2 linked regions of the Kordia antarctica genome follow. The protein of the gene in region 2 interacts with the protein of the main gene of each other region in a pairwise test. Links are inferred from orthologs where the notes say so. Each region holds a gene or a part of one and is shown on either strand. Other genes may lie near its edges.

Region 1 (4,669 bases), 200 kb from region 2 along the record:
AAGTTCCATCTTCTTCGTATTTTGCTTTGAGCAACATATCTAATAAATCGTCATGTTCTTTATCAGATAGACGACGTTCGTCAATGACCTTATTAATGATATCGCGACTTTCTTGAACTAACATCATGTGTTTTGCAGTTAATCCGCTGACTTGATACCACCATTTTTTGTGTGGCTGACGAATTTCTCTGATGATAAAGTCTTGTAGTTTTTCAATAATTTCTTGCAAACGATGCATTGTAGTATCGTCCGAAGAGTAATTGAATAATGATTTTGCTACGACATGAAACGCCAATTCGTTCATGATTGGATATACGTCTACTTTTTTATCTTCTTTAATGGCTTGAAGCTGTTTGCCAATTTCGACTTCCATTATGGAAACTAATTTTTGCAGTTTTTCTTTATGAAATGCTGGCTGAATGAGTCTTCGTTGTTTTAACCAATAATCGCCACTTGCCGTTAGTAACCCTTTCCCAACGTATTTTGAAAGGTATTTTGTCTGTATTTTCGATTTGTTATAGTTCCGATGATTTTTTCGGAGCATGTATTTTATTATTTCCGCATCACGCGTTAACATAATTGTTTTCCCAAACGGCGGCGTAATCGCAAATGAATCGCCATGCTTATCAAAACCTTCTTTATGAAATGGAATTGGATTTCGTGTGATTGTAGACGATTTTAACAACAACTTGAAGAATGAGATTTTGTTTGGGTATTTGTACATTGGTTGCTGGTTATTTTGTTATTTTGTTGATTTGCTTGACTTTTACTTCATCAATTTTTTTTCACTTTCAACTTTTAACTTTTCGTTCTATATTCTTTATTTAATGGAAATACTTTTAAATTTAAAATTCAACATTTATAATTTAAAATTTCTAAAAAAGTCCGCCTTGTGTTGTTCCTTTTATTCTACCTAAATGTTTGTATGCTAATTCTGTGACTTCTCTTCCTCTTGGTGTTCTGAGAATGAATCCTTGCTGAATGAGAAATGGTTCGTAGACTTCTTCAATGGTTTCGCCACTTTCAGAAACTGCCGTTGCAATGGTTGAAATTCCAACGGGTCCGCCTTTAAATTTGTCTATGATGGTAGCTAAAATTCTGTTATCCATTTCATCCAAACCATATGCGTCTACGTTTAGTGCTTTTAGACTGAATTTCGCAATTGCAATATCAATAGTTCCGTTTCCTTTTATTTGTGCAAAGTCACGCACTCTACGCAATAAAGCATTAGCAATACGTGGCGTTCCACGACTTCTTCCTGCAATTTCAATAGCTGCCTCCATACTTATTGGTACATCCATTATTTGCGCACTTCGTTGTACGATGGTGGAAAGTAATTCTGTTGAGTAGTATTGTAATCGGCTTGCAATTCCGAAACGTGCGCGCATTGGCGCAGTTAGTAATCCTGATCGCGTTGTTGCGCCTATGAGTGTGAATGGATTGAGATTGATTTGAACCGTTCTGGCATTTGGTCCAGATTCAATCATGATATCAATTTTGTAATCTTCCATTGCGGAGTAAAGATATTCTTCTACAATTGGACTGAGTCTGTGTATTTCATCTATGAATAATACATCTCGTTCATCTAGATTCGTAAGTAAACCTGCTAAATCTCCTGGTTTGTCTAATACTGGTCCGGAGGTTACTTTTATGCTTGCGCCCAATTCATTCGCTAGAATATGTGCAAGTGTCGTTTTTCCTAATCCTGGAGGTCCATGAAAAAGTGTGTGATCGAGTGCTTCATCACGTAGGTTTGCCGCCTGCACAAATATTTTGAGATTTTCTAATACTTGCTCTTGTCCTGTAAAGTCTTCAAAGGAAAGCGGTCGTAATGCCTTTTCAACATCTAATTCTTCTGAAGAAAAGTTCTCATTTGTTGGGTCTAAGTTATCATTCATTAAAACAAAGATAAGAGAAAAAGCTTATAAAGGCATGATTTAAGCAAAGTTGCTTTTTGAATCATTATGTAATTAGATATTGATAATTATCTCACAATTAACAGGATATATTTTGAATTATCTTATACTAAATGTACTATTATATTACGTATAACCAAAAAATTATTTAATTATGTTAAAAAACATTCTAAAGTTAGATGGTGTTAAATCGCTATCAAAGAAATCACAACAGGAAATTAATGGAGGAAGAAGACCTCCTTTTGTTTGTGATGTCATATGTCCAACTTATTGCCATTGTATAGATGCTTATAATGATTATTGTGTGTTTAGTAGCGGACCTAAACAAGGACAGTATTGTACAGATTTGTAAATTCTTTAAAAGAAAAGAGTCGCTTTAGATTTTAAAGCGACTCTTTGTATGTGTTGTTATTTTTGAGATTTTCGTTTTCCTTAGATCTCCGTTTTCATGAGATCTGCATTTTCATGGAGATTTTAGTGATGCATTTCTTCTTCTCCGTCTTTCATTGGAACGTTTTGCGGAACAAAGTCATCATCATGACCTGGTTTGCTGTAATCGTATGCCCAACGGTGAACATGAGGAATTTCTCCTGGCCAGTTTCCGTGCATGTGTTCTACAGGAGTTGTCCATTCTAATGTGTTTGATCTCCACGGGTTTCGCGGTGCTTTCTTTCCAAAGAAAATACTACTAAAGAAGTTGTATAAGAATACTAACTGAAACACTCCACCAACGATTGCAAATAATGTAATTATTACGTTTACATCTGCTAAGTCATCAAATAATGGAAATTCAGAGTTTGTATAGTAACGTCTTGGTAATCCTGCCATTCCGATAAAGTGCATTGGGAAGAATACTCCGTACGCACAGACTGCTGTTACCCAAAAGTGTACATATCCTAAGTTTTTGTTCAACATTCTTCCAAACATTTTAGGGAACCAATGATATATTCCTGCAAACATTCCGTAGAGTGCAGATATTCCCATTACTAGGTGGAAATGCGCTACTACAAAGTATGTATCGTGCACGTTAATATCTAGTGTACTGTCTCCTAAAATAATTCCTGTTAAACCACCAGTTATGAACGTTGATACTAATCCGATAGAGAATAACATCGCTGGATTTAACTGCAAATTCCCTTTCCAGAGTGTTGTAATATAGTTAAATGCTTTTACCGCTGAAGGTATTGCAATTAATAGTGTCGTAAATGTAAATACAGATCCTAAGAATGGATTCATTCCTGAGATAAACATATGGTGTCCCCAAACAATTGTTGATAAAAATGCAATTGCTAAGATAGACGCAACCATAGCTCGATATCCAAAGATTGGTTTTCGAGAGTTGGTAGCGATGACTTCTGAGGTTATACCTAATGCCGGAAGTAATACAATGTATACTTCTGGATGTCCTAAGAACCAAAATAAGTGTTCAAATAATACGGGCGATCCACCTTGATAGTGTAATACTTCACCTTGTATGAATATGTCTGATAGATAGAACGATGTTCCAAAACTTCTGTCAAATATTAATAGTAATGCTGCTGATAGTAATACTGGGAACGAAACTACACCAATGATGGCAGTTACAAAGAATGCCCAAATTGTTAGTGGCAATCTTGTCATAGACATTCCTTTTGTTCTAAGGTTGATTACCGTTACTATATAGTTTAGTGAACCTAGCAATGATGATGCAATGAATATTGCCATCGATACTAACCAGAGCGTCATTCCCATTCCTGAACCAGAGATTGCTTGTGGCAATGCACTTAATGGCGGATAGATTGTCCAACCTGCTGATGCTGCTCCACCTTCAACAAATAAAGATAGAACCATGATTACACTTGAGATGAAGAATAACCAATATGAAATCATATTTAAGAATCCAGAAGCCATATCACGTGCTCCAATTTGCAATGGAATTAGCAAGTTACTAAACGTACCACTTAATCCTGCCGTTAGTACGAAGAATACCATGATAGTTCCGTGAATGGTTACTAATGCTAAGTACTTATCTGCGCTTAATACACCATCTGGTGCCCAGTTTCCTAAGAATATTTCAAAGATTGTGAACGATTCTTTTGGCCATGCAATTTGCATACGGAAAAATATAGACATCATGACTCCAATGACTCCCATAATAGTACCTGTAATTAGGTACTGCTTTGCAATCATTTTGTGATCTTGACTAAAGATGTATTTAGTCATGAAAGTTTCTTTATGATGATGTCCGTGATCGTCTCCGTGATCTTTTGCGTGTACTGCTGTTGCTGACATATCTATATATTATATCTTTTAATTATTTTGTTTACTTATTTCTTTGCTCCGAAAGTTGCTTGTTCTGCGATCCACGCATCGTACTCTTCTTGACTTTCTACGATAACTTTCATTTGCATGTTGTAGTGAGATTCACCACATATTTTATTACACAGTAAAAGAAAATCAAATTCGTAAGGTGCTAATGCTTCTTCTCCCGCAGCTAGTAATTTTTGACTTTTTCCTGCTCTGATATCATTGATACGCTTCACCTTGTTAATAATTTGAGGTGTTTCGCGCATTTCTTCCGTCGTTTTTGATGGCTTCATTGCGAACTCAGTAGTTTGCCCTGGAACACAGTTCATCTGCATTCTAAAGTGTGGCATGTATGCAGAGTGTAATACGTCTTGCGAACGCATTTTGAATACTACTTTTTTACCAACAGGCAAGTGTAATACTTGTGTAATTACATCATCTTGTGCGTATTTGTCTTCTCTATCTAA
Region 2 (6,420 bases):
CATACAAAGACAACTACGAAATTCATGTCATTACATTGGCAGGTTATGGTGGCGTGAAACCAATTGCTTCGGAGAACATTCTGCAAGAAGTCAAAACAGAATTAATCGGATATATCAAAAAGCATAAAACCAAAAACAGCATTTTAATTGGTCACAGTATTGGCGGATTTACAAGTTTATTAATCGCAATTGAAGATCAAAATCTAGTTTCAAAAATTATCATTGTAGATAGTTTACCGTTTTTGGCTGGTTCTTACAATGATGCAGTCACAGTAGAAGTTGTAAAATCTTCCTATGGAATGATGAAAGAAATGTACATGCCAATGGACAGTTTAACGTTGAGAAATACGCTAAAACAATCAATTAATGGAATGATGCGCAACAAAGAAAATCTTGAATTTGTAGTAAATGACGCAGCAAAGTCAGACCGTAGAACACTTGGATTTACAGTATTTGAAATGTTAAGTACAGACATTCGTGATGACATTCAACACATAAAAACGCCAACATTAGTTTTGACAAACTGGAACAAACCTATTCCACAATTTCCTAACTTTACACGTGCCGATAAGTTGAAAATGTATCAAAAACAATATGAAAATTGTAGTTCGTGCACAGTAAAAATTATAGACAAAGCAGAACATTTTATCATGCTCGATAATCCAACGGAATTTTACAAGGAAGTTTCTAATTTTATCAACGAATGATTGTAAAATTAACAGTGAATTTTTTTTCTGAAGTATAGAAAAGGTTTTGCGTTAAAAATTTTCGAAGCCTTGGAGAAAATTTAGCAAAAGTTTTTCGGTTTTAGTTTTCCGAAGAGAAAACTAAAAATACCTGCCAGAAAAATGCCTTTTCTTTTGTTTCTTTTCTTTGGGCAAGCAAAAAATAAGAAAGATCAAATAAATTAAATGTAATCAATGATTTTATCAGTTATTTCTAATTTATATAAAATGTAAAACACGCGCATGCGAGAAGATTATTTCAAAGAAATCATCACACATCACAAAGACAAAATCTACCGAATTTGCTTTGCATATCTCTATGAAAAAGAATTGGTAGATGATTTGTATCAAGAAGTATTAATCAACGTATGGAATGGACTCAAAAATTTCAAAGGAAATTCAAAACTAACAACTTGGTTGTACAGAGTTACGCTAAATACAACAATTACGTTCAACAGAAATACTAAAAAACACCTGTCACTTTTTAATAATGAATTGCCCGATACGTTTGAAGCAGCCATTGATACAGAACGGCAATCGCAAGAAAATCGTGTGAATAAACTCATGCAATGTGTACAAAAACTCAAAAAAGACGAGCGGTTAATTATCAGTTTAGTTTTAGAAGAACTGAGTTACAAAGAAATTGCAGACATCATCGGAATCGAAGCCAACAATGTTGGTGTTCGTATTAGTAGAATCAAAAAACGACTTTTAAAAATATACAATAATGAATGATTTCAACGATTTACAAAACGATTGGAACTCAGTTTCTTCTAAAGAAATTGAACGAAAAGATGTGAGCGATTCATTATTTGGAAAGCTCAAAAAACTACAACGCAAAATTGTGTTTGGAAACGTATTAATGAGTATTTCTTTTGCAGTAATATTTGTAGTTTTTGGTTGGTTATGGAAGGCAAATCCGCTCAAAGAACGTTCGGATAATTTCTATTTAGCATTAACATTTATGTTCATTCTATTAACTGTGACTTTAGCAATGATGTGGTATCGCGTATTATTTTGGCGTACGCCGAATGATATTTCGGAAAACATGAAATCATTCGCGACGAAAATGCTGAAAAAACTAAAATATTTCAAGTGGATTACCAATTTTTTTATGCCAGTTTATTTGGTATTATTAGCTATTGGAATGACGATTTATTTTCAAGATGTTTTGCATGAAGCAACGTTGCAATTTAAGTTGATAGCATACGGAATGACATATAGTTGGCTGTTAATTGTTGGATTTATCATCGTTCGAAAAAAGCAACAAAAAAACAACAAAGACGTAGATCCGATTATTGAAAATTTAGAAGAAATTCTGGAGAATTTTTAAATAGATAAAAGAGTCAAGAATATTGTTGTAAGATGTTTTGAATGGATTTCGTCATGCTGAACTTGATTCAGCATCTCACTAGACATACAGAAATGCACTTTTTGTTCAATATTGACGCTTTAATTTATTATGCTTAATTTTCAACAGACAACAGACAACAGACAACAGACAACAGACAACAGACAATAGACAACAGACAATCATGAACCACATTTCCAAACTTCCAAACATAGAAACCACGATTTTTACCGTGATGAGTCAATTAGCAGCACAGGAAAACGCAATTAATCTTTCTCAAGGATTTCCTAATTTTCCTTCTGATCCAAAATTGATTGAACTTGTTCAGCAAGCATTGCGTGAAAATTACAATCAATATGCGCCAATGCCAGGCGCGTTAATTTTACGCGAAGCAATTGCAGAAAAAATGGAATTATTGTATCAACGAGATTACAATCCGGCAACAGAAATTACGGTTACAGCAGGCGCAACACAAGCTATTTTTACCATTATAAGTGCATTTGTACGACCAACTGACGAAGTCATCATATTTACGCCAGCATACGATTGTTACGCACCAGCGGTTGAGGTTCACGGTGGAAAAGTAATCCCGATTCAGCTGAAAGGAAAAGAATTTTCAGTGGATTGGAATGAAGTTCGAAGTAAAATTACGACGAAAACAAAGTTGCTAATTATCAATACGCCGCACAATCCAAGCGGAACGGTTTTGTCAAAAGCAGATATGTTAGAATTGTCGTCAATTCTAGAAAATACAAACATTATATTATTGAGTGATGAAGTCTACGAACACATCATTTTTGATGGCGCACAACATCAAAGTGCGGCTTTATATCCGAAACTTGCCGAACGCGCTTTTATTACAGCTTCTTTTGGGAAAACATTTCATAATACAGGTTGGAAAATGGGCTATTGCGTTGCGCCAAAAGCATTGATGCACGAATTTAAAAAAGTACATCAATTCAATGTGTTTTCAGTGAATCATCCGATGCAAATTGGAATTGGAAAGTATTTAAAAAATCCAAAGAATTATTTGGGACTTCCGGCATTTTTCCAGCGAAAGCGAGATTATTTTCTAAATGAAATTAAAGATTCTCGTTTTACGTGGAAACCATCACAAGGAACGTATTTTCAGGTTTTATCTTATGAAAATATTACGGACGAATTTGATACCGAATTTGCCAAAAGATTAACGCGCGAATACAAAATTGCGTCCATTCCGCTTTCTGTGTTTAACACGAATAAAGAAGATCATAAATTGTTGCGTTTCTGCTTTGCTAAAACAGAAGAAACGTTAGCACAAGCTGCAAAAATTTTGAATAGAATATAAAAAGGACACTTCGAGAGTCTCAGTGTCCTTTTATTTTACCTAAATAATTTTTTCATTAATGTACTACACAAGAAGTGATGCAAATAGTTCTGAATGAACGTCCTCCACCATTTATTGTGTGTTGTTTTTTAGGATCTAAATTTGCAATTGATGCTTTTACTAATTTTAATGATTTTGTTTTTTGAGTTTTCATAAGTTTTGGTTTAATGAGGTTAATGAATAAATTTTAGTGTGCGTGACAAGATGTAACACACATTGATGTTCTACTATTACAATCGCCAATGCGTGTGCGTCCACCAACAACTTCTTGTTGTGTTTGTGGATCTAAATTTGCAATTGACGCCTTTACTAATTTTAGTGATTTTGTTTTTTGAGTTTTCATAAATTTTGGTTTAATAAAGTTAATAAGTTAATTTTTAGTGAGCGTGACAAGAAGTAGCGCATACAGAATATTCTATACTTCCGCAACCTGTCCAAGGGCTTGTTCTACCACCGATAACTTCTTGTTGTGTTTGTGGTTCCAAATTTGCAATGGAAGCTTTTACTAACTTCAGTGATTTTGCTTGTTGTTTTTTCATGGTTTAAAGTTTAAGATTGTTTAATAATTCACTTCTTATATAGGTTACAAATATTCCCTAATATTTCGCGATTTTTGTTTCTTAAAAGTATACTAGAAATTGCGTCATTCAAAAGATTGTTAACGCAAGAAGCATAAAAATTGTAGCAATTGAGGTAAGAGAAATTATATGAAAATTAGAAAGTGAAGCATAAAAAAACCAGAAGCTAAACTTCTGGTTTTTGAAAAATTATACGATATAATTACTGTTAATAACAAACAATGTCTCCACATTGTGTAGCCATTCCAGAATTTCCAAGTCCCGTATCTCCTTGGCGAGTTCCGCCTTTAAGTTGCATGGAAATTTTTTGATTAATTTGAGAGATAGTTGCTTTTGTAAGCTTCAATTTTTGTAACTGCTTTACTTTCATAAATTAAGATTATTTAGTTAGAATAATGTGAAAGATAGCATATTCAAAAGCTAAAACATATAATGGTGTACTATGTAAACCTCAAATTATTTAATTTGAGGTGTCATTTCCTAATGTATTCTCAAGATTCTTAATATAATAGGAAGGATACAATTTTGTATACGCTTTAAAATATTTTGTAAACGAATTTGTACTCTTATATCCTATTTCTTCGGCAATATGCTTGATAGAATAGTTGCGAAATTTTGAATCTTCTTTGAGCCGTTTCAATACATATTCAATACGTAATTCGTTGATATATTCGTAAAATTTTTTCTGCTTATACGTTGTAATAATTTTAGATAAATACGTCGTGTTGGTCTTTACTTTTTTTGAAATTGTTTGTAGCGTGCAATTACTATTTAGATAAAAAAGTGATTGTTCTAACTTATCCAAACGCTCTAAAATGGCTTGTACTTTTTTATCTTCAATAGTAAAATTAGCTTTCTTTTTTGGTACTTTTTTAGCTTCAATTTGTGAAACTAGTTTTTCAAAAATGACTTTATTTTGTTTTCTAACTTTGATGAATTTAAACAAGAAAAAGCCACACAATCCTAACACAAAAAATGTGAACATAATTACATAAACCAATCTATTTCTCAACTTAGATGTCAAGGAAGAAAGATCATCATTTTCTTTGCGAACCGTTTCATATAAATCTTTAATAACTTCAATTTGTCTCGTTTCGTTGTATTTATTTAACTCTATATATTTTTGCGTATACGCTAAATAGTATTCGTTTTGTTGAAGTTGCTCATACGAATTTGCCAACGTACGATACGTTCCTAATAATTCTGGCGGATTGAAACTATCTACTTTTTCCGTATTTTTTGTAGCAACAATAGTTTCTACTTTTTTAAGAAATTCAACGGCTTTTTGATAAGATTTTAATTCGTAATATGATTTTCCTATATAATAATAGATTTCTGTTAATCGTTTTTGATTATTGAGTCCTTTTGTAATCTTTTCTGCTTTGGTTAAATATTCAATAGCTACTTCAAAATCACCTTTGATAAAATAGGCAATTCCAAAATCGATATAAAAATAACTCACACCTTCATCGTCGTTAATAGCCAAACTCTTTTGCAATCCAATTTTAGAATAATGCAAGGTAGAATCGGGTAGTTGTAAACGTAAAAACGTGCCGCCAACGCCCATATATGAATTAATTGCAATCAATGGATCTTCAAATTGATATTGATCGGCTAATTGCGCATTGTGTTTGTAAATTTCCAATGCTTCATCAAAAAATCCCATGCGCCTTTTTATCTTCGCAATATTGGCTTTTGCTTTAATTTTTAATTGAATATCGTTTCGTTGATTTGCAATGTCTAAGGCTTTTAGGTAACTCGCCAACGCTCTCTTATTATCGCCAAGATTTATAATTGCAGTACCTTTTGTAAGATATGATTCTGCCAGCGAAACGTCATTATTTAACTTCTTTGCAGTTACAATGGCGGAATCACAATAGTGAATAGCAAGCGAATAATTTCCTTCAATAGTAGCAATGCGTGCATTTTGAAAATGTGCATTAAAAACACCTTCTGTGTCGTTTGTATTTCTACTTTTTTCTAGCAGAATTTGTGTGTATTTTTTGGCTAAATCAGGATTGGAATGTTTCTGTTGAATGATAAATTCTAAGATTTCTTTTGAAGATGCATTTTCGGGCATTTCTTGCGCAAAGGTGTTTGAAGCAAATACTATGAAAACAATATAACTCCAAAACGTAACTACCTTTCGTATCATAAAAACTTGATTTTGAGAAAATGGAATGCTCTTTTTTGAAAAGTACGTTAAAAACTGTGGTAGGGCATTTTTAATTATGACTTTTCATGAAAGAAGATAAAGAGTTAAAAATAATAATAATAAAATATATACATCTTGTTTTGAGTTTTATTTAATCTTAAAAAGGAAGAATGTAAAAAACAGCAATAAAATTTTTGCATCATTTCAATAAAAAAAGCTTCTCGTCGAGAAGCTTTTTCATATAC

The links. The genes of interacting proteins can lie anywhere in the genome.
Region 1: the proteins of IMCC3317_RS16355 (region 2) and IMCC3317_RS17255 interact in binary tests that used the Escherichia coli proteins (3 or more experiments, as listed by UniProt). The link is inferred for Kordia antarctica from one-to-one orthologs.

The regions. Positions count from the first base shown.
Region 1 is NZ_CP019288.1:4,137,842-4,142,510, reverse strand. Bases 1,790-4,666 are described here. They hold IMCC3317_RS17255 (cytochrome c oxidase subunit I), read right to left. Parts: upstream 4,188-4,666; coding sequence 2,391-4,187; downstream 1,790-2,390. Other genes in these bases: IMCC3317_RS17250 (cytochrome c oxidase subunit II), read right to left, coding at 4,223-4,666; ruvB (Holliday junction branch migration DNA helicase RuvB), read right to left, coding at 1,790-1,898. Also shown: IMCC3317_RS17265 (cytochrome P450), read right to left, coding at 1-724; more of ruvB, read right to left, coding at 876-1,789; more of IMCC3317_RS17250, read right to left, coding at 4,667-4,669. UniProt on the Escherichia coli protein: Cytochrome bo(3) ubiquinol oxidase is the terminal enzyme in the aerobic respiratory chain of E.coli that predominates when cells are grown at high aeration.
Region 2 is NZ_CP019288.1:3,938,927-3,945,346, forward strand. The notes cover bases 1,450-4,331. They hold IMCC3317_RS16355 (methionine aminotransferase), read left to right. Parts: upstream 1,450-2,260; coding sequence 2,261-3,403; downstream 3,404-4,331. Other genes in these bases: IMCC3317_RS16345 (RNA polymerase sigma factor), read left to right, coding at 1,450-1,460; IMCC3317_RS16350 (hypothetical protein), read left to right, coding at 1,453-2,058; IMCC3317_RS23210 (hypothetical protein), read right to left, coding at 3,459-3,596; IMCC3317_RS23215 (class I lanthipeptide), read right to left, coding at 3,630-3,785; IMCC3317_RS23220 (class I lanthipeptide), read right to left, coding at 3,820-3,981. Outside these bases: IMCC3317_RS16340 (alpha/beta fold hydrolase), read left to right, coding at 1-707; more of IMCC3317_RS16345, read left to right, coding at 969-1,449; more of IMCC3317_RS16360, read right to left, coding at 4,332-4,390; IMCC3317_RS16365 (helix-turn-helix domain-containing protein), read right to left, coding at 4,481-6,175. UniProt on the Escherichia coli protein: Shows aminotransferase activity with methionine and histidine as substrates, and to a lesser extent also with phenylalanine.